DNA from 2 places in the Clostridium sp. BJN0013 genome. Region 2 is predicted to be linked to the other one. Evidence: a T-box and tRNA genes for the amino acid it is inferred to sense, from the RefSeq annotation. Region 2 holds a T-box; the other holds one or more tRNA genes.
The links. The T-box of region 2 lies ahead of pheS (phenylalanine--tRNA ligase subunit alpha). A T-box ahead of a tRNA ligase gene usually reads a tRNA of that ligase, here a tRNA-Phe.

Region 1: it has a tRNA-Phe gene. The T-box ahead of pheS (phenylalanine--tRNA ligase subunit alpha) is inferred to sense a tRNA for this amino acid. The anticodon was not compared.

Annotation. Positions count from the first base shown of each region.
Region 1 is NZ_CP162495.1:3,125,086-3,133,909, reverse strand. Features, by position in the region: gene AB3K27_RS16255 (hypothetical protein) at 213-617, shown strand; gene AB3K27_RS16250 (hypothetical protein) at 859-1,161, opposite strand; rRNA gene AB3K27_RS16245 (16S ribosomal RNA) at 2,213-3,723, shown strand; tRNA gene AB3K27_RS16240 (tRNA-Ala) at 3,835-3,910, shown strand; tRNA gene AB3K27_RS16235 (tRNA-Ile) at 3,917-3,993, shown strand; rRNA gene rrf (5S ribosomal RNA) at 6,037-6,153, shown strand; tRNA gene AB3K27_RS16225 (tRNA-Phe) at 6,163-6,238, shown strand; gene folP (dihydropteroate synthase) at 6,389-7,204, shown strand; gene folE (GTP cyclohydrolase I FolE) at 7,390-7,947, shown strand; gene AB3K27_RS16210 (HD domain-containing protein) at 7,963-8,439, shown strand; gene folK (2-amino-4-hydroxy-6-hydroxymethyldihydropteridine diphosphokinase) at 8,467-8,824, shown strand, end outside.
Region 2 is NZ_CP162495.1:725,677-734,500, forward strand. Features, by position in the region: gene thrS (threonine--tRNA ligase) at 1-1,624, shown strand, start outside; ribosomal protein L20 leader region at 1,693-1,829, shown strand; gene rpmI (50S ribosomal protein L35) at 1,980-2,177, shown strand; gene rplT (50S ribosomal protein L20) at 2,207-2,566, shown strand; gene AB3K27_RS03960 (TrmH family RNA methyltransferase) at 2,836-3,618, shown strand; T-box leader at 3,686-3,902, shown strand; gene pheS (phenylalanine--tRNA ligase subunit alpha) at 3,961-4,980, shown strand; gene pheT (phenylalanine--tRNA ligase subunit beta) at 5,043-7,421, shown strand; gene zapA (cell division protein ZapA) at 7,638-8,240, shown strand; gene AB3K27_RS03980 (DUF4489 domain-containing protein) at 8,291-8,824, opposite strand.

The DNA.
Region 1 (8,824 bases), 1.7 Mb from region 2:
TTTGAATTTAATAGCCATGAAATTTGGTGTGTATTTGATTTTGTTGCATGTGGCTAATTTTGTTTCCTAAAGCTAACTTTAATAATAATGTATGCTGGTAGTTTTGAAATTGTTACATAATAGAATAAAAAATTTTTAATAAAGAGTTAATTCTAGCATATATTTTATTAAAAGTATTTTTATATTTATAAAGTTTAAGGAGGATGGAATTTATGAGAGAACAATTGCTAAGTATATTGGTTCAATTTATTTTAGGTGTAGTTGGAATAATAGCAGCATATGTGCTTAAGAAAATTTCGGATGCTTTGGAACTACAAAAGCAATCAACTATAGCAAAAAAAGGAGCATATAATTATAATCATGCTCTTAGCATTGCAAAAGGCATGTATTATGTATTAGAAGAGGAATTTAGTTCCGTAAAAAAAGCAGGAAAGAAGAAAAAGGATGAAATGGAAAAAAGACTATTACAGGTAATACCGGGGCTTACACAAAATGAATTAGATTCTATAAATAAAGAGGTATGTAATAGTGTTGAACAAATAGGTGCTCAAATATTAGATAGTGTGGAAACAACACCGACCAGTGCAGAAGATGTATTAAAGGATGGAGAGATTTAAAAGATTTAGCGGAATATAAAATTTCATCTAAGTCTGAGAATAATTTAAGTTTAATTATATAATGTATACTTAAGAATTTAAATTTAGTGAATAGAACATAACAAATTATGCAAATAATAAAAGAGCAAAGATGCTCTTTTATTTATTTGCATAATAAATTTTGTTATTCATAAAAGTAGAAAGATTATATATTTTTCGATATTTTTAAGTATGAATCAATAAGTTAATTATATTTTAGGCTTTATAGTTCTTTATTTTCAATATCTACTTTAAGATTTTCTTCTACATATATGCTATCTAAATCTACTTTTTGCTCTCTAATAAAAAATTCAGCTAGTCTATGTATTGTGGTATCCCCGTACATAGGCACATTTTCCTCACTTTCCAAAATATATTTTATATTTTGGGTAACAGGATTTATAAATTTTTTGATTCCCCAAAGTTTACAATAATTTGTAGAATGCTTATCTTGTTTTATAGATATGCTTTTAGTGTTATTGTCATACTCAAAAGTATGCTCTTCATCTGATATTTTAATTTTCATAATTATTTCTCCTTTCAGGTTTTCATATACTTATTGCATAATAAATATTAAAGAAAGTCAATACATTTTAACTTATTATAAAGAAAATTTTTAAATAATTATGTTTAGTGAAGTTAAGAAATAGTTTTTTTATATAATTATAGTATATTATCATATTTAATATGTTATGCAAGTATTGTATCATTATAATATTATTAGTATTATTAATATATACAATACTAATAATATCTTCTATGAAGATAAATATTATAGATGTACCTGATTAAATTTGACTAAAATGGTGGGATTATCCTATCCCCCATTAGTATTTTTGTTAAACTATCATTATAGCACTGACGATTAAGTAATAATGTTAAGTGGTTTATAGGTTTAAGTGAAGTTTGTGCAGGAGGGATGCTTTTCTTTATGTGAATCTTGGTTACTCTAAGCTTGGTTCGACCTTTAGAGTTTGAGTAAACTTGTTCTGGTAAGAATATTGACCAATGAGCCATCCAACTTCTATAAGTGGTGGTAGTTTGCAATAAATTAGTGAAAAATAAATAAATATAAAAAAGGTGTTTAAAAGATATTGACAAAGGGAAAATGAGATGATATACTATAAAAGCTGTCTGGGAAAACAGGCGGCAGTAAAGATTAGATATGATCCTTGAAAATTAAACAGAATGAAGAACATAGGTAAACTTATTTATTAAAGAATAAACCAGCAATTCTTTTGAGCTGCGAGAGCAGTAGAGGAAGTAATTTCGTAATTAAGTATATTTAAGCAGTATTTTGCTGAAAGAGATATACTAAAATTACTAGTAGCGAGTACAGCGAGGAAAAGGCTGAATGAGGAGCGGAACTTACTTGTGTAATTGAGCACCGGAATGAGGCATTTGACGAAGCTGGGCGAAGCTAATAGTAATTTTCAAAAAATTAATAATGACGAATAGTTCAAGGAAAGACTTGAGTGAGGAACAGAGTTTACTTTGGGTAAATGAGTACCGCAGCGAAAGGCTTGACGCAGAAATATGAAGTTAGTATTAATTTTTAACAGAGTCAATAAAACTTTTAAAATAAGAGTTTGATCCTGGCTCAGGACGAACGCTGGCGGCGTGCCTAACACATGCAAGTCGAGCGAGGAAGCCCTTTCGGGGGTGGAATAGCGGCGGACGGGTGAGTAACACGTGGGTAACCTGCCTCAAAGAGGGGGATAGCCTCCCGAAAGGGAGATTAATACCGCATAGAAGGTAAAAACCGCATGGAGGATACCTTAAAGGAGAAATCCGCTTTGAGATGGGCCCGCGTCGCATTAGCTAGTTGGAGGGATAAAAGCCCCCCAAGGCGACGATGCGTAGCCGACCTGAGAGGGTGAACGGCCACATTGGAACTGAGAAACGGTCCAGACTCCTACGGGAGGCAGCAGTGGGGAATATTGCACAATGGGCGAAAGCCTGATGCAGCAACGCCGCGTGAGTGAAGAAGGTTTTCGGATCGTAAAGCTCTGTCATCCGGGACGATAATGACGGTACCGGAAGAGGAAGCCACGGCTAACTACGTGCCAGCAGCCGCGGTAATACGTAGGTGGCGAGCGTTGTCCGGAATTACTGGGCGTAAAGGGTGTGCAGGCGGATATTTAAGTGAGATGTGAAAGACCCGGGCTTAACCCGGGCAGTGCATTTCAAACTGGATATCTAGAGTGCAGGAGAGGAGAACGGAATTCCTAGTGTAGCGGTGAAATGCGTAGAGATTAGGAAGAACACCAGTGGCGAAGGCGGTTCTCTGGACTGTAACTGACGCTGAGGCACGAAAGCGTGGGTAGCAAACAGGATTAGATACCCTGGTAGTCCACGCCGTAAACGATGAGTACTAGGTGTAGGGGGTATCGACCCCTCCTGTGCCGCAGTAAACACAATAAGTACTCCGCCTGGGAAGTACGATCGCAAGATTAAAACTCAAAGGAATTGACGGGGACCCGCACAAGCAGCGGAGCATGTGGTTTAATTCGAAGCAACGCGAAGAACCTTACCTGGACTTGACATCCCCTGAATAACTTGTAATGGAGGAAGCCCTTTGGGGCAGGGAGACAGGTGGTGCATGGTTGTCGTCAGCTCGTGTCGTGAGATGTTAGGTTAAGTCCTGCAACGAGCGCAACCCCTGTTGTTAGTTGCCATCACAGGAAGGTGGGCACTCTAACAAGACTGCCGCGGTTAACGTGGAGGAAGGTGGGGATGACGTCAAATCATCATGCCCCTAATGTCCAGGGCGACACACGTGCTACAATGGGCAGAACAGAGAGAAGCAATACCGCGAGGAGGAGCAAATCTCAAAAACTGCTCCCAGTTCGGATTGCAGGCTGAAACCCGCCTGCATGAAGTTGGAGTTGCTAGTAATCGCGAATCAGCATGTCGCGGTGAATACGTTCCCGGGTCTTGTACACACCGCCCGTCACACCATGAGAGCTGGCAACACCCGAAGTCCGTAGTCTAACCAAGGAGGACGCGGCCGAAGGTGGGGTTAGTGATTGGGGTGAAGTCGTAACAAGGTAGCCGTAGGAGAACCTGCGGCTGGATCACCTCCTTTCTAAGGAGTCGAAAGGCAGGGAAAGCTTGCCTTAAAAGCTGGGGAATATAGATAAGTAAGTTACCATTTATTCTGTTTAATTTTGAGGGATCATATCCTTCTAGTTAATTTGGGGGTATAGCTCAGCTGGGAGAGCACCTGCCTTGCACGCAGGGGGTCAAGAGTTCGAATCTCTTTATCTCCACCATGTTATGGGCTTATAGCTCAGCTGGTTAGAGCGCACGCCTGATAAGCGTGAGGTCGATGGTTCGAGTCCATTTAAGCCCACCAAGTACAAGAAAAAAATATTTATAATTCACATTGTAAATTGTGCACTGTGAATTGAAAGAATTTTGTCCTTTGAAAATTGCACAGTAAATAAAAGAAGTAAAGCTAAGGTTAGAAATAACCTTTGTAGTAGTAAGTATAATTAAAGTTATGCTTGCATTGTAATAAATAACTAAGGATAAAAAATTGGTAATAACGAGTACAGCAAGGAAAAGGCCGAATTAGGAGCAGAGTTTACTTATGTAAATGAGCACCGCAGTGAGGCATTTGATGCAGCTGTGCGAAGTTAATAGCAATTTTTTAATGAAACTCACTCAGCTAAGGCTGAGGAGTGCAATTTAGGAACCAAATCAAAGATTTGGACTAAATTATCAGGTCAAGCTACAAAGGGCGCATGGAGGATGCCTTGGCACCAGGAGCCGAAGAAGGACGTGATAAGCTGCGAAAAGCTCTGGGTAGGCGCAAATAGCCAGAGAACCAGAGATATCCGAATGGGGAAACCCACCTAAAAAACAATAGGTACTGCAGGGTGAATATATAGGTCTGCAGAGGGAAACCCGGGGAACTGAAACATCTAAGTACCCGGAGGAAGAGAAAGAAAAATCGATTTTCTAAGTAGCGGCGAGCGAAAGGGAAAGAGCCCAAACCGGAAACTTGTTTCCGGGGTAGAGGTCAGGTAAAAAAAATTGTGGAAGCTTAATTGAATACAACTGGAAAGATGAGCCGCAGAAGGTAAAAGCCCTGTAAGTGAAAAGCAGAAACGAAATAACCTGTACCGGAGTACCACGAGACACGAGAAACCTTGTGGGAAGCAGGGAGGACCACCTCCCAAGGCTAAATACTACCTGGTGACCGATAGAGGAGGAGTACCGTGAGGGAAAGGTGAAAAGAACCCCGGGAGGGGAGTGAAAGAGAACCTGAAACCGTGTGTCCACAAACAGTCGAAGTACGTTAAAGTACGACGGCGTGCTTTTTGTAGAACGAGCCAGCGAGTTACAGCATGCAGCAAGGTTAAATACTTAAGGTATGGAGCCGAAGGGAAACCGAGTCTGAAAAGGGCGGGGAGTTGTATGCTGTAGACCCGAAACCGGGTGACCTATCCATGGCCAGGTTGAAAGTGAAGATGCTTGCTACCCGCGATTGGACGGAAAGACCCCGTAGAGCTTTACTGCAGTTTATCACTGAATTTTGGTATTGCCTGTACAGGATAGGTGGGAGGCAGGGAAAGAAGTGCGCCAGCATTTGTGGAGCCAACGTTGGGATACCACCCTGGCAGTACTGAAATTCTAACCGGAGTGCATGAAACTGGACACGGGACAATGATAGGCGGGCAGTTTGACTGGGGCGGTCGCCTCCAAAAGAGTAACGGAGGCGTACAAAGGTTCCCTCAGAAGGGTTGGAAATTCTTCGGAGAGTGCAAAGGCAAAAGGGAGCTTGACTGCGACACAAACAGGTGGAGCAGGGACGAAAGTCGGGCTTAGTGATCCGGTGGTACCTCGTGGGAGGGCCATCGCTCAACGGATAAAAGCTACCTCGGGGATAACAGGTTGATCTCCCCCAAGAGTTCACATCGACGGGGAGGTTTGGCACCTCGATGTCGGCTCGTCGCATCCTGGGGCTGGAGTAGGTCCCAAGGGTTGGGCTGTTCGCCCATTAAAGCGGCACGCGAGCTGGGTTCAGAACGTCGTGAGACAGTTCGGTCCCTATCCGTCGCGGGCGTAGGAAATTTGAGGGGAGCTGTCCCTAGTACGAGAGGACCGGGATGGACTGACCGCTGGTGAACCAGTTGTTCCGCCAGGAGCACAGCTGGGTAGCTAAGTCGGGAAGGGATAAACGCTGAAAGCATCTAAGTGTGAAGCCCACCCCAAGACGAGATTTCCCATGGCGAAAGCCAGTAAGACCCCTCCGAGAAGAGGAGGAGATAGGTCAGGGGTGTAAGCATGGCAACATGTTAAGCTGACTGATACTAATAGGTCGAGGGCTTGACCAAATAATATTTACTGTGCAATTTTGAGGGGATAAAACTCCTGAACAAAAGAATAGAAATCTGGTGGCAATAACGTGGAGGCAACACCCCTTACCATTTCGAACAGGAAGGTTAAGTTCCACAGTGCCCATGGTACTGCAGGGGAGGCCCTGTGGGAGAGCAGGTCGCTGCCGGATAACTAATATGGCCAGATAGCTCAGTCGGTAGAGCAGAGGACTGAAAATCCTCGTGTCCCTGGTTCGATTCCTGGTCTGGCCACCAAAACTTCAGGTTTTTATCTGAAGTTTTTTTCATATGCAATAAGAATGTAAGAGGGAGGATATTTGTATATTCCCCAATATTTTGTTAAAATAAATAATATGTAAAAATAATTATGGTATTTAATAAAAAATAATGACTGAAGGTGGCATAATGAGTAGAATAATGAGAATAGGTAAAAAAGATTTTGAAATAGGTAAGAGAACTTATATAATGGGTATACTTAATGTTACGCCGGATTCTTTTTCAGATGGGGGAAAATTTAATAATATAGAATTAGCTTTAGAACATGCTAAGCAAATGGAGGCAGAAGGAGCTGATATAATAGATATAGGCGGGGAATCCACAAGACCAGGTTATGAAACCATAACTCAACAGGAAGAATTAGAAAGAATCATTCCTGTAATAGGAATATTAGCAAAACATATAAAAATACCTATTTCAGTGGATACATATAAATCAAAGGTTGCAGAACAAGCATTAAATGCCGGTGCATCTTTTATAAATGATGTATGGGGATTTAAAAAAGATCCTCGTATGGCATTTGTGACCGCCCATTATAAAGTTCCGTGTTGTTTGATGCATAATAGGGATAATACAAATTATAATGCCTTAATAGAGGATATATTAAATGATTTAAAAGAAAGTATAAACATTGCTTTAAAAGCTGGAGTAGAGGATAAAAATATAATATTAGATCCTGGAATTGGGTTTGGTAAAGATTATGAACAGAATTTAAGTGTTATGCGCAATTTAGAAAGATTTTCTGAACTGGGATATCCTGTACTTTTAGGAACCTCTAGAAAATCAATTATAGGAAATACACTAAACCTTAAAGTACATGAGCGATTAGAAGGTACTATAGCTACTACAGTTATAGGAATAATGAAAAAATGTGATTTTGTAAGAGTTCATGATGTTAAAGAAAATAAGAGAGCTGCTATAATGTCAGATGCTATAGTTAGGTAACATAATTCATTAGAAAAATTTATAAAGGAGCGTATTGTGGTGCTTATCCCCACTTTCAAGAAGCTGGGGATATCGAAACTAATTTCAGTGTTTAGATAAATTAGTTGTTTTTAAAAATAGATGATTTGACGTATTTTGAGGAGGTAAATATTGAGTATCTTTTTTATGCTCAATATATTTGTATTATGGATGAAAATAAAATTAAAGAAGCTATAAAAATGATTATAGAAGCTATAGGAGAAGATCCAGAAAGGGAAGGACTTTTAGAAACTCCTGATAGAATTGCTAGAATGTATACTGAAATATTTTCAGGACTGAAGCAAGAGCCAGGAGAACATTTAAAAAAAGTGTTTACTGTAAATAGTGACGATATTGTATTAGAAAAAGACATTCAATTTTATTCTATGTGTGAACATCATTTTATGCCCTTTTATGGGAAAGCACATGTAGCATATATACCTAATGACAAAGTTGTTGGATTAAGTAAACTGGCAAGAACCGTTGAGGTATTTGCAAGAAGGCTTCAACTTCAAGAAAGAATGACTGCTCAAATTGCAGATTCAATAATGAATTATTTGGAAGTAAAAGGAGTCATGGTTGTTATTGAAGCAGAACATATGTGTATGACCATGAGAGGGATAAAAAAGCCAGGAAGTAAAACCGTTACAGTTGTTACTAGAGGAATATTTAAAAGTGAAACTAAATTTAGAAATGAAGTTTATGAAATGATAAAAATGAAATAGAAGGTAGGTAAGTTTTTGAATAGAATAAACACTATTTTAAACAATCAGAAATTTTGTAAATATTTACAAAAAATTTCTCAAATAGAAAAGCGTAGAGAGTTTTGTAAACATGATATGTGTCATTTGTTAGATGTAGCCAGAATAGCCTATATAATGGTATTGGAAAATAATATTCAAATTAAAAAAGAAACTATATATGTAGCTGCCTTGCTGCATGACATAAGAAAATGGGTGCAATATGAGAAGGGTGTAGCCCATGAATTAGCTAGTGCTAAATTGGCTGAGGATATTTTAATTGAATGTGGTTTTATGGAAGATGAAATACTACAGATCCTGAATATAATACTAAATCACAGGAAAAAAGATACTAATAATTTAATAAACAGCATATTTTATTCAAGTGATAAAATATCTAGAAATTGTTTTAGATGTAAGGCTATTTCCAAATGTAATTGGCCAGAGAAAAAGAAAAATTATAATATTAAATATTAATGGGACTTAGTTAGGAGATGATGGTGTATGGATATTATTCATATTAAAGATTTAGAAGTGTATGCATATCATGGGGTAAATCAAGCTGAAAAAGATTTAGGACAGAGGTTTCTAATATCTTTAAAAATATTTTTGGATTTAAGTGAAGCAATAGATAAAGATGATTTAAACAAAACTGTAAATTATAGTAAATTGTGTTTTGAAATAGAAAAGGAATTTAAGAAGAAGAGATATAATCTTATTGAAAGATCGGCTCAGGCATTGGCAGATTTCATATTGAAAAAATATGAGATAGTGGAACGGGTAGTGGTTAAAGTAAAAAAACCTTGGGCACCTATAGGTAAACCTTTAGAGTGGGTGGCAGTAGAAATAGATAGATGTTGGC
Region 2 (8,824 bases):
TATAGATTCAGGATTTTATTATGATGTAGATGCCGAATTTTCCTTTACTCCGGAATTGCTTGAAAAAATCGAAGGCAAGATGAATGAAATAGTTAAGGAAGATATAAGATTGGAAAGATTTGAACTTCCAAGAGAAGAAGCCATAAAATTTATGGAAGAGAAGGATGAACCCTATAAAGTAGAATTAATAAAAGATTTGCCGGAGGATTCAGTAATATCTTTTTATAAACAGGGTGATTTTGTAGATCTCTGTGCAGGTCCTCATGTACCTTCTACAGGAAGAGCTAAAGCTGTAAAGCTTCTTTCTATAGCGGGGGCCTACTGGAGGGGAAATGAAAATAATAAAATGCTTCAAAGAATATATGGTACTGTATTTGAAAAGAAAAGTGATCTCGAGAATTATATTAAATTAATGGAAGAAGCAAAAAAAAGGGATCACAGAAAATTGGGCAAGGAATTAGATTTATTCAGTATACATGAGGAAGGACCAGGATTTCCATTTTTCCATCCAAAGGGAATGGTAATCAGAAATACCCTGCAGAATTTTTGGAGAGAGATGCATTCCAGAGCAGATTATAGTGAAATAATGACTCCTATTATATTGAATGAAGACTTATGGCATAAATCGGGACACTGGGATCATTATAAGGAGAATATGTATTTTACTAAAATAGACAATGAAAATTATGCTATAAAGCCTATGAATTGTCCAGGATCAATACTTGTGTATAAAAGTAATATAAGATCCTACAGGGATCTTCCTAAAAGATATGCAGAGATGGGTATAGTTCACAGACATGAAAAATCCGGTGCACTACATGGTCTTATGAGGGTAAGATGTTTTACTCAGGATGATGCCCATATATTTGTTACCAAGGATAATATTGCAGATGAAATAATAAAGGTAATAGATCTTATAGATAATTTTTATAAAATATTTGGTTTTGAGTATTTTGTTGAACTCTCTACAAGACCTGAGGATTCCATGGGTAGCGATGAAGATTGGGAAGCTGCAACAGAGGGGTTAAAAAATGCATTGAAAATTGCAGGACTTGATTATAAGGTTAATGAAGGAGATGGAGCCTTTTATGGTCCTAAAATAGATTTTCATTTAAAGGATTGTATAGGTAGAACATGGCAGTGTGGAACTGTGCAGTTGGATTTTCAGATGCCTGAAAAGTTTGACTTAAATTATATAGGTGCAGATGGAGAAAAGCACAGACCTGTTATGATACACAGGGTAGTGTTTGGCTCTATAGAAAGATTTATAGGCATTTTAATAGAACATTATGCAGGAGCATTCCCTGCATGGATTGCTCCTGTACAGGTTCAGGTTATGAATATAACTGATTCTCAGGCAGATTATGTGGAAGAAATAGCTAAGGTGCTGAAAGAAAATAATATAAGAGTGGAATGTGATATTAGAAATGAGAAAATAGGTTATAAAATAAGAGAAGCACAGATGCAGAAGGTCCCTTATATGATTATCTTAGGAGATAAGGAAATGAAAGCTAAAAATATATCTGTAAGAAGCAGAAAAGAAGGGGATATAGGTACTATGGCTTTAGAGGATTTTATAGTAAAACTTAAAGAAGAAATAGATAAAAAAGTAAGCCATGTATAATCTGAAATTTTTTAGAAAATGGCAAAAATTATATATTGACTGTAGTAAATAAAAATAGTACAATGTAATATGTTAAGAAGAAACAGCCGTTTCTCACCTTACAGCAAAGCTAGTGAGGTTGTGGTTATAAGAATTTCTTAATTGTCAAGATTCTTTACTATGTGATTTATTCAAGGGCGGCTTTAGGTCGCCTTTTTTATGTGTACTTATAAATTCACTATATTAGAAGAATTTTAGATATTTTCATTTGAACTTCAGGATATTTGTATAATAGAATATGACTAAAGCTTCAAGCAAAAATATGGCAATGATTTTATTTAAGTAGGAAAAGCATGATTGAGAGGAGGAATTTATTATGCCAAAAATGAAAACTAAAAAAAGTGTGGCTAAAAGATTTAAACTTACGGGAACAGGTAAATTAAAGAGAGCACAGGCTTTTAAAAGTCATATATTGACAAAGAAAAGTAGAAAGACTAAGAGAAATCTTAGAAAAACAGCATATGTTTCAGAAACTCAGGAAAAAGTAATGAAAAAATTATTACCTTATGTGTAACTGAATAATTCTAAAAGGAGGTTTTTACTATGGCAAGAGTAAAAAGGGCGGTAAATGCCCGTAAACATCATAAAAAAATATTAAAACTTGCAAAGGGCTATTATGGCGGTAAAAGTAAATTATTTAAAACTGCTAACGAAAGTGTTATAAGGGCTTTAAGAAATGCCTATGTGGGAAGAAAGTTAAAGAAAAGAGATTTTAGAAAACTTTGGATAGTGAGAATAAATGCTGCAGCTAGAATAAATGGATTGTCTTATTCTAAATTTATGAACGGGATAAAAACTGCAGGTATTAATATAAATAGAAAAATGCTTTCAGAAATAGCTATAAATGATCCTAAAGCATTTACAGAATTGGTTCAAGTAGCTAAAGCACAGTTAAATGCATAGATTTAAGATTACATAAAAGTGAGTGGAGCAAAATTTTGCTGCACTTATTTTTATCCAAAGGCTGTAAATTGGCTTACCCTAACATCTTCTTCAAAGTGGAAGATGAGCACTGCTGTGTGCCTGGATAAGTTTTTCCCCCTAAAGGATAACTATTCTAAGTGCTAAAGACACTAAGAATACTGTTAATAAGGTTTAGATGGAGAGGAGTATTTGTCATAAGCAAACTTCACCTCAATCTCTGAATCACTTGATAATATGGAGAGGATTATATGGACATAATTAAAAGTAAAGATAATTTGCATATAAAAGAGGCCAAAAAATTAAAAGAAAAAAAATATAGGACTCAAAGGAAAGAATTTATGATAGAAGGTTTTAGATTTGTAAAAGAGGCTATTGACTCTAACTTTTATATATCTCAAATCTTTTTAAGTGAAAATTTTATAAATAAAGAAGAAAAATTTTTTCTAGAGAAAAATCCCAAGGTAAAGTGTCCTATATATTTTGTTGAGGATAAGCTATTGAGAAGTATAAGCTGTACAGAGAATCCTCAAGGAATAATTGCCCTGGTAAAAAACAGGGGATTAAATGTTAAGGATGAGCAGGGCTTTTATATTTTGGCAGATAAAATACAAGATCCGGGAAATATGGGTACTATAATAAGGAGCGCCCATGCCGCAGGAGCCTTGGGGATTATAACTACCAAGGGAACAGTAGATATATATAATGAAAAAACATTGAGGGCCACCATGGGTTCTATATTCCACATACCTATAATTCAGGATGAAAATCTTGAAAAGGTAAAATCTTTAAAACAAACAGGTTTTAAGGTAATATGCAGTTCCCTTGATGCAGATACTAATTTTTATAGTATGGATTTAAAGGGGAAAATTATAATTGCTGTAGGGAACGAAGGCAGCGGACTTGGAAAAGATGTGAAGAAAATTTCAGATATAGAAGTGAGTATTCCCATGCCCGGAAAAGCTGAATCTTTAAATGCAGCTGTAGCAGCTTCTATAATGATGTTTGAAGTAGTTAGACAAAAATTAAATTGATATGTTGACAATATGTAAATGTGTATGTAAAATTTAAAGGTATAGGTAGAAATTAAACACTATATTTTAAATTACTGTGAAAGAGAGAGTAGATATATAAAAGTTTTTTAGAGAGAAAAAGTTATGGCTGAAAGCTTTTTTAAAATGGAGTATATTGAAGTTCACTCTGGAGTACTTACTGTGAAATTTAAGTAGCGGTTAAGCGGGAAATACCGATAAATATACAAGAGGATATTATTTTTAATATCAATTTGGGTGGTAACGCGGAGTAGTTCGTCCCTTAATGGGAGGAGCTTTTTTTATTTTTAAATTTAATCTCATTTCTAGAAAGGAGCATTTAATATGAAGGAAAAATTAAAACAGATAAAAGAAAATGCATTTAAAGAATTACAAAATAAAGGAAAAGATTTAGATATAGAAAGTATAAGAATTAAATATTTAGGCAAAAAAGGTGAGTTGACTCGTATATTAAGAGGAATGAAAGAACTTTCCAAAGAAGAAAGACCAATTATAGGTAAGCTTGCCAATGAAATTAGAGCTTCCCTTGAAAATGCAATAGAGGAGGCATCGCAAAAAATAAAATCTGGTGAAAGGGAATCAAGACTTAAAAATGAAACTATTGATATCACTATGCCGGGAATAAAGCAAAGTATAGGAAGACGTCATCCGTTGGAACAAGTCCTTGAAAATATGAAAGAAATATTTGTTTCTATGGGATTTACTATAGAAGAGGGACCAGAGGTAGAGCTAGATTATTATAATTTTGAGGCTCTAAATATACCTAAAAATCATCCAGCCAGAGGAGAACAGGATACTTTTTACATAAATGATAATTTAGTTTTAAGAACTCAAACTTCACCTACGCAGATAAGAACTATGGAAAAACAGAAACCACCTATAAAAATGATATCTCCAGGAAAGGTTTATCGTTCGGATTCGGTAGATGCCACTCATTCCCCTATATTTTATCAAATGGAGGGACTTGTAGTTGATAAAGGTATAACTTTTGCAGATTTAAAAGGTACCCTTGAACTATTTGCCAGAAAAATGTTTGGACATGAGATGAAAACAAAATTCAGACCACATCATTTTCCTTTTACAGAGCCTTCTGCGGAAATGGATGCTACCTGTTTTGTATGTAATGGAGAAGGTTGTAGAGTGTGTAAAGGAGAGGGTTGGATAGAACTTTTAGGCTGTGGTATGGTTCATCCACAGGTTCTAAGAAATTGCAAAATAGATCCTGAAATATATAGTGGGTTTGCCTTTGGCATGGGTGTAGATAGAATGGTTATGTTAAAGTATGGAATAGATGATATAAGAAATATGTATGAAAGTGATATGAGATTTTTAGACCAATTTTAGTATATAGATTAATATTACAAGGTTTAATCAACATAATTATACTTTAGAAAGGAGATTTTTATATGAAAGTTCCAGTAACATGGTTAAGAGATTATGTAGACATAAATATTACGGGTAAAGAGTTGGGGGATAGACTTACTCTAAGTGGTTCAAAAGTAGAGGAGGTAGTTACAACAGGAGAAGACATACAAAATGTAGTTACAGGTAAATTAATAAAAATAGAAAATCACCCTGGGGCAGATAACTTGTTTGTATGTCAGGTGGATGTTGGGAGAGAAGAACCTCTGCAAATTATAACAGCAGCTAAAAATATGAAAGAAAAAGATATAATTCCAGTGGCATTACATGATTCCATTATTTACGGAGGAGTAAAGATAAAAAGAGGAAAACTTAGAGGGCTTATATCAAATGGTATGTTTTGTTCTGAGGAGGAACTTGGAATAGCAGGAGATAAACAAATAGATGGACTTATGATTTTACCGGAGGATACCCCCATTGGAAAAGATATAAAAGAAGTATTAAATATGACAAGTTCCATATTAGATTTAGAAATAACATCCAATAGACCGGATTGCTTAAGCATTCTGGGAATAGCCAGGGAAACTGCAGCAACCTTAAATGAAACCTATAAAGTGCCTGAATTTAAATACAGCTCTTCTTCCAGAGAAGATATACAGGATAAATTGAAAGTTGAAATAAAGGATGGTCTTTGTAGAAGATACATAGCCCGGGGAGTAACAGATGTAAAAATAAAGCCCTCTCCTTCATGGATAGAAGAAAGACTTTTAAAAGCAGGAGTAAGACCTATAAACAACATAGTAGATATAACCAACTTTGTAATGCTGGAAATGGGAGCACCTATGCATGCCTATGATATAAGGGAAATAACTTCAGGGAGCATAGTGGTTGAAAGGGCAGAAGAAGGAGAAAAGTTTATTACATTAGATAGTGAAGAAAGAATATTGGATAAAGATACACTTACCATAAAAGATGGAAATAGAACCATAGGAATTGCAGGAATAATGGGAGGGCTTAATTCTGAAATTAGAGATGACACTTCTTCAGTTGTTTTTGAATGTGCTAACTTTAATGGAACTAACATAAGAATCTCTTCCCAAAAATTAGCTCTTAGAACAGAGGCTTCTTCCAGATTTGAAAAAGATCTGGATCCTAATTTAGCTGAAATTGCCATGGATAGGGCCTGCCATTTAATAGAGATGTTAGGTTGTGGAAAAGTAATGCAAGGTACCATTGATGTATATAATGAAAAAGTTTATCCTCGCAGTCTGCAGGTTGATTGTAATTGGGTAAATAAATTTTTAGGAACTGAGATATCAAAGGAACATATGGCAGAATATTTAAATAGGCTGGAATTGAAAACGGAAATAGATAAGGATACTTTAAAAATAGAAGTGCCTACTTTTAGAGGAGATATAAATATAAAAGAAGATGTGGCAGAGGAGATTGCTAGAATATATGGCTATGATAATATACCTTCTACCATAATAAAAAGTGTAAGTACAAAAGGGGGAAAAAGTGAAAAACAAAAATTAGATGATAGAATTATAGAGACAATGATTTCCAGTGGATTCAGTCAATCTATAAATTATTCTTTCATTAGTAAAAAGGTATTTGATAAAATACTTTTACCTGAAGGTAGCCCTCTCAGAAATGCAGTAACTATAAAGAATCCTCTGGGGGAAGATTATAGTATAATGAGGACTACTACATTATCTTCAATGATGGAGTGTTTAAGCAGAAATTACTCTAGAAAAAATGATCTGGTAAGATTATTTGAAATAGGGAAAATATATATTCCTCATAAAGATGTGAATAAACTGCCCAAGGAGAAAAATATTATAACTATTGGTATGTATGGTAGTTCAGATTATTTTAATTTAAAAGGTGCAGTGGAAAATATACTGGAAATTTTAAAAATAGAAAGATTTTCTTTTCAAAGAGAAACTAAAAATTCAAGTTTTCATCCTGGAAGAACTGCACTGCTTTATATAAAAAAAGACTTAGTAGGAGTATTGGGAGAAGTGCATCCTCAGGTATGTGAAAATTATGAAGTTGAAGAAAGATGTTATATAGCAGAACTTGATTTAGATATACTATATAAATATACCAATTCCTATAAAAAATATGTTCCTCTTCCTAAATTTCCATCAGTCACCAGAGACTTGGCAATATTAGTAGATGATGATATATTGGCACAGGATATAGAGGACATTATAAAGAAACAAGGTGGGAATATGGTAGAAAAAGTAAAATTCTTTGACATTTATAAAGGAAAACAAATAGAACAAGGTAAAAAGAGTATAGCCTATTCCATATCCTATAGACTTTCAAATAAAACACTTACTGATACTGAAGTTAATAAAGTCCACGATAAAATATTAAAGGCCTTGGAATACAAGCTGGGAGCACAGCTTAGATAAAATGATTCTTAGGTAAAGTGATTTTTATGGCTTAGATAGAAATTAATTTTTCTTTCTAGGCCTTAAAATATGGTTAATATTATATTTAGTACATATTTTGGTCTAATTTATATAGAAATATATGGAATTTTTAAATAATATATTTAATATGTAAAAGATTTATGATAAAATATCCATATGGGTTTAGAAAACATCATGATTTGAGAGGGTGTTTAAATGAATGTAGTGACAGTTTTTATAAATGGAATTGAATATAATTTAAAGGGAGACGAACAAGAGGAGTATTTACATAAGGTTGCTAGTTATGTAGATAAAAAAATAAAAGGTGTATTAAAAAATAATAGTAAGTTAAGCACTTCCTCAGCTGCCGTTTTATCTGCAATTAACGTAGCAGATGATATGTTAAAAACACAAAAGCACAATCATGAATTGTTAAAGAAATTGGATGAACTGAGGGAAATTGAGAAATCCAATAGGGAACAGATTAATTTTTTAAAAGAAGAGCTTAATTCTTTAGAAGAAGTTAATATGGAACTTAAAATTAAACTTGAAAATAGTAGCGATGGCAAGAGTATAAATGAAAAAGAACATCAGATTAACAAATTACAGGAAGAATTAAAGATTGAGAAAGAATCAACTCAAAAATATATCAATGAAAATAGAAAACTTATGTCACAAAATAAAGAATTGAAATTTCAAATACAATCAGAAAAATATAAGGTGATAGATCTTCAACATAAATTAATAGAAAATGAAATAAGTCTGGTAAAGGAAAAAAAACAAAAAAACCCTCTTTTAAATAATGATGGAGTAAAATGAAAAAACTCAAGGCTCGTTACCTTGAGTTATAATAATTCAATATGCACAAATTAACAGCATGAACTAGATCCACATGTAGCTACTGCTCCAAGAGTTGCGTTGTTGATAGCAAGAGTACCAACGGTAACTGCACTGGCAACAGTGGCAACTACAGTATAGGTACAGCAGCAATCATTGCAGCAGGTATCATTGCAGTCACATACGAAAAATGAGAATGTCTGGCTGGATACTAGTGCTACTAAGTCAAAAGTGTATGCAGGACCTACAGGGGTAGGTGTAATTTGGTTACCACACTGTTTAAATATTTGAAAATTTACAGTACCGGTAAAAGCAACAGCTGCAACGAGATTGCTTGCAAATTCAAGTTTGATGCATGGATCCTTTAATTTGCAGGTATTTAATGTTAGTGTAGCAAGGGTAAAAGTGGTACCCAGGACAGTAGCAGCAGGTAATGTAGTTGAACTAGGGCATCCGCATTTTACAATAGTTTGACAGTCTTGTTCTTGTTTTTTATTGCAAGGATCAAACTCACGTTTACTGCAAGGATCATAATTGTCTCTATAATATTTTGACATAGAATTCAT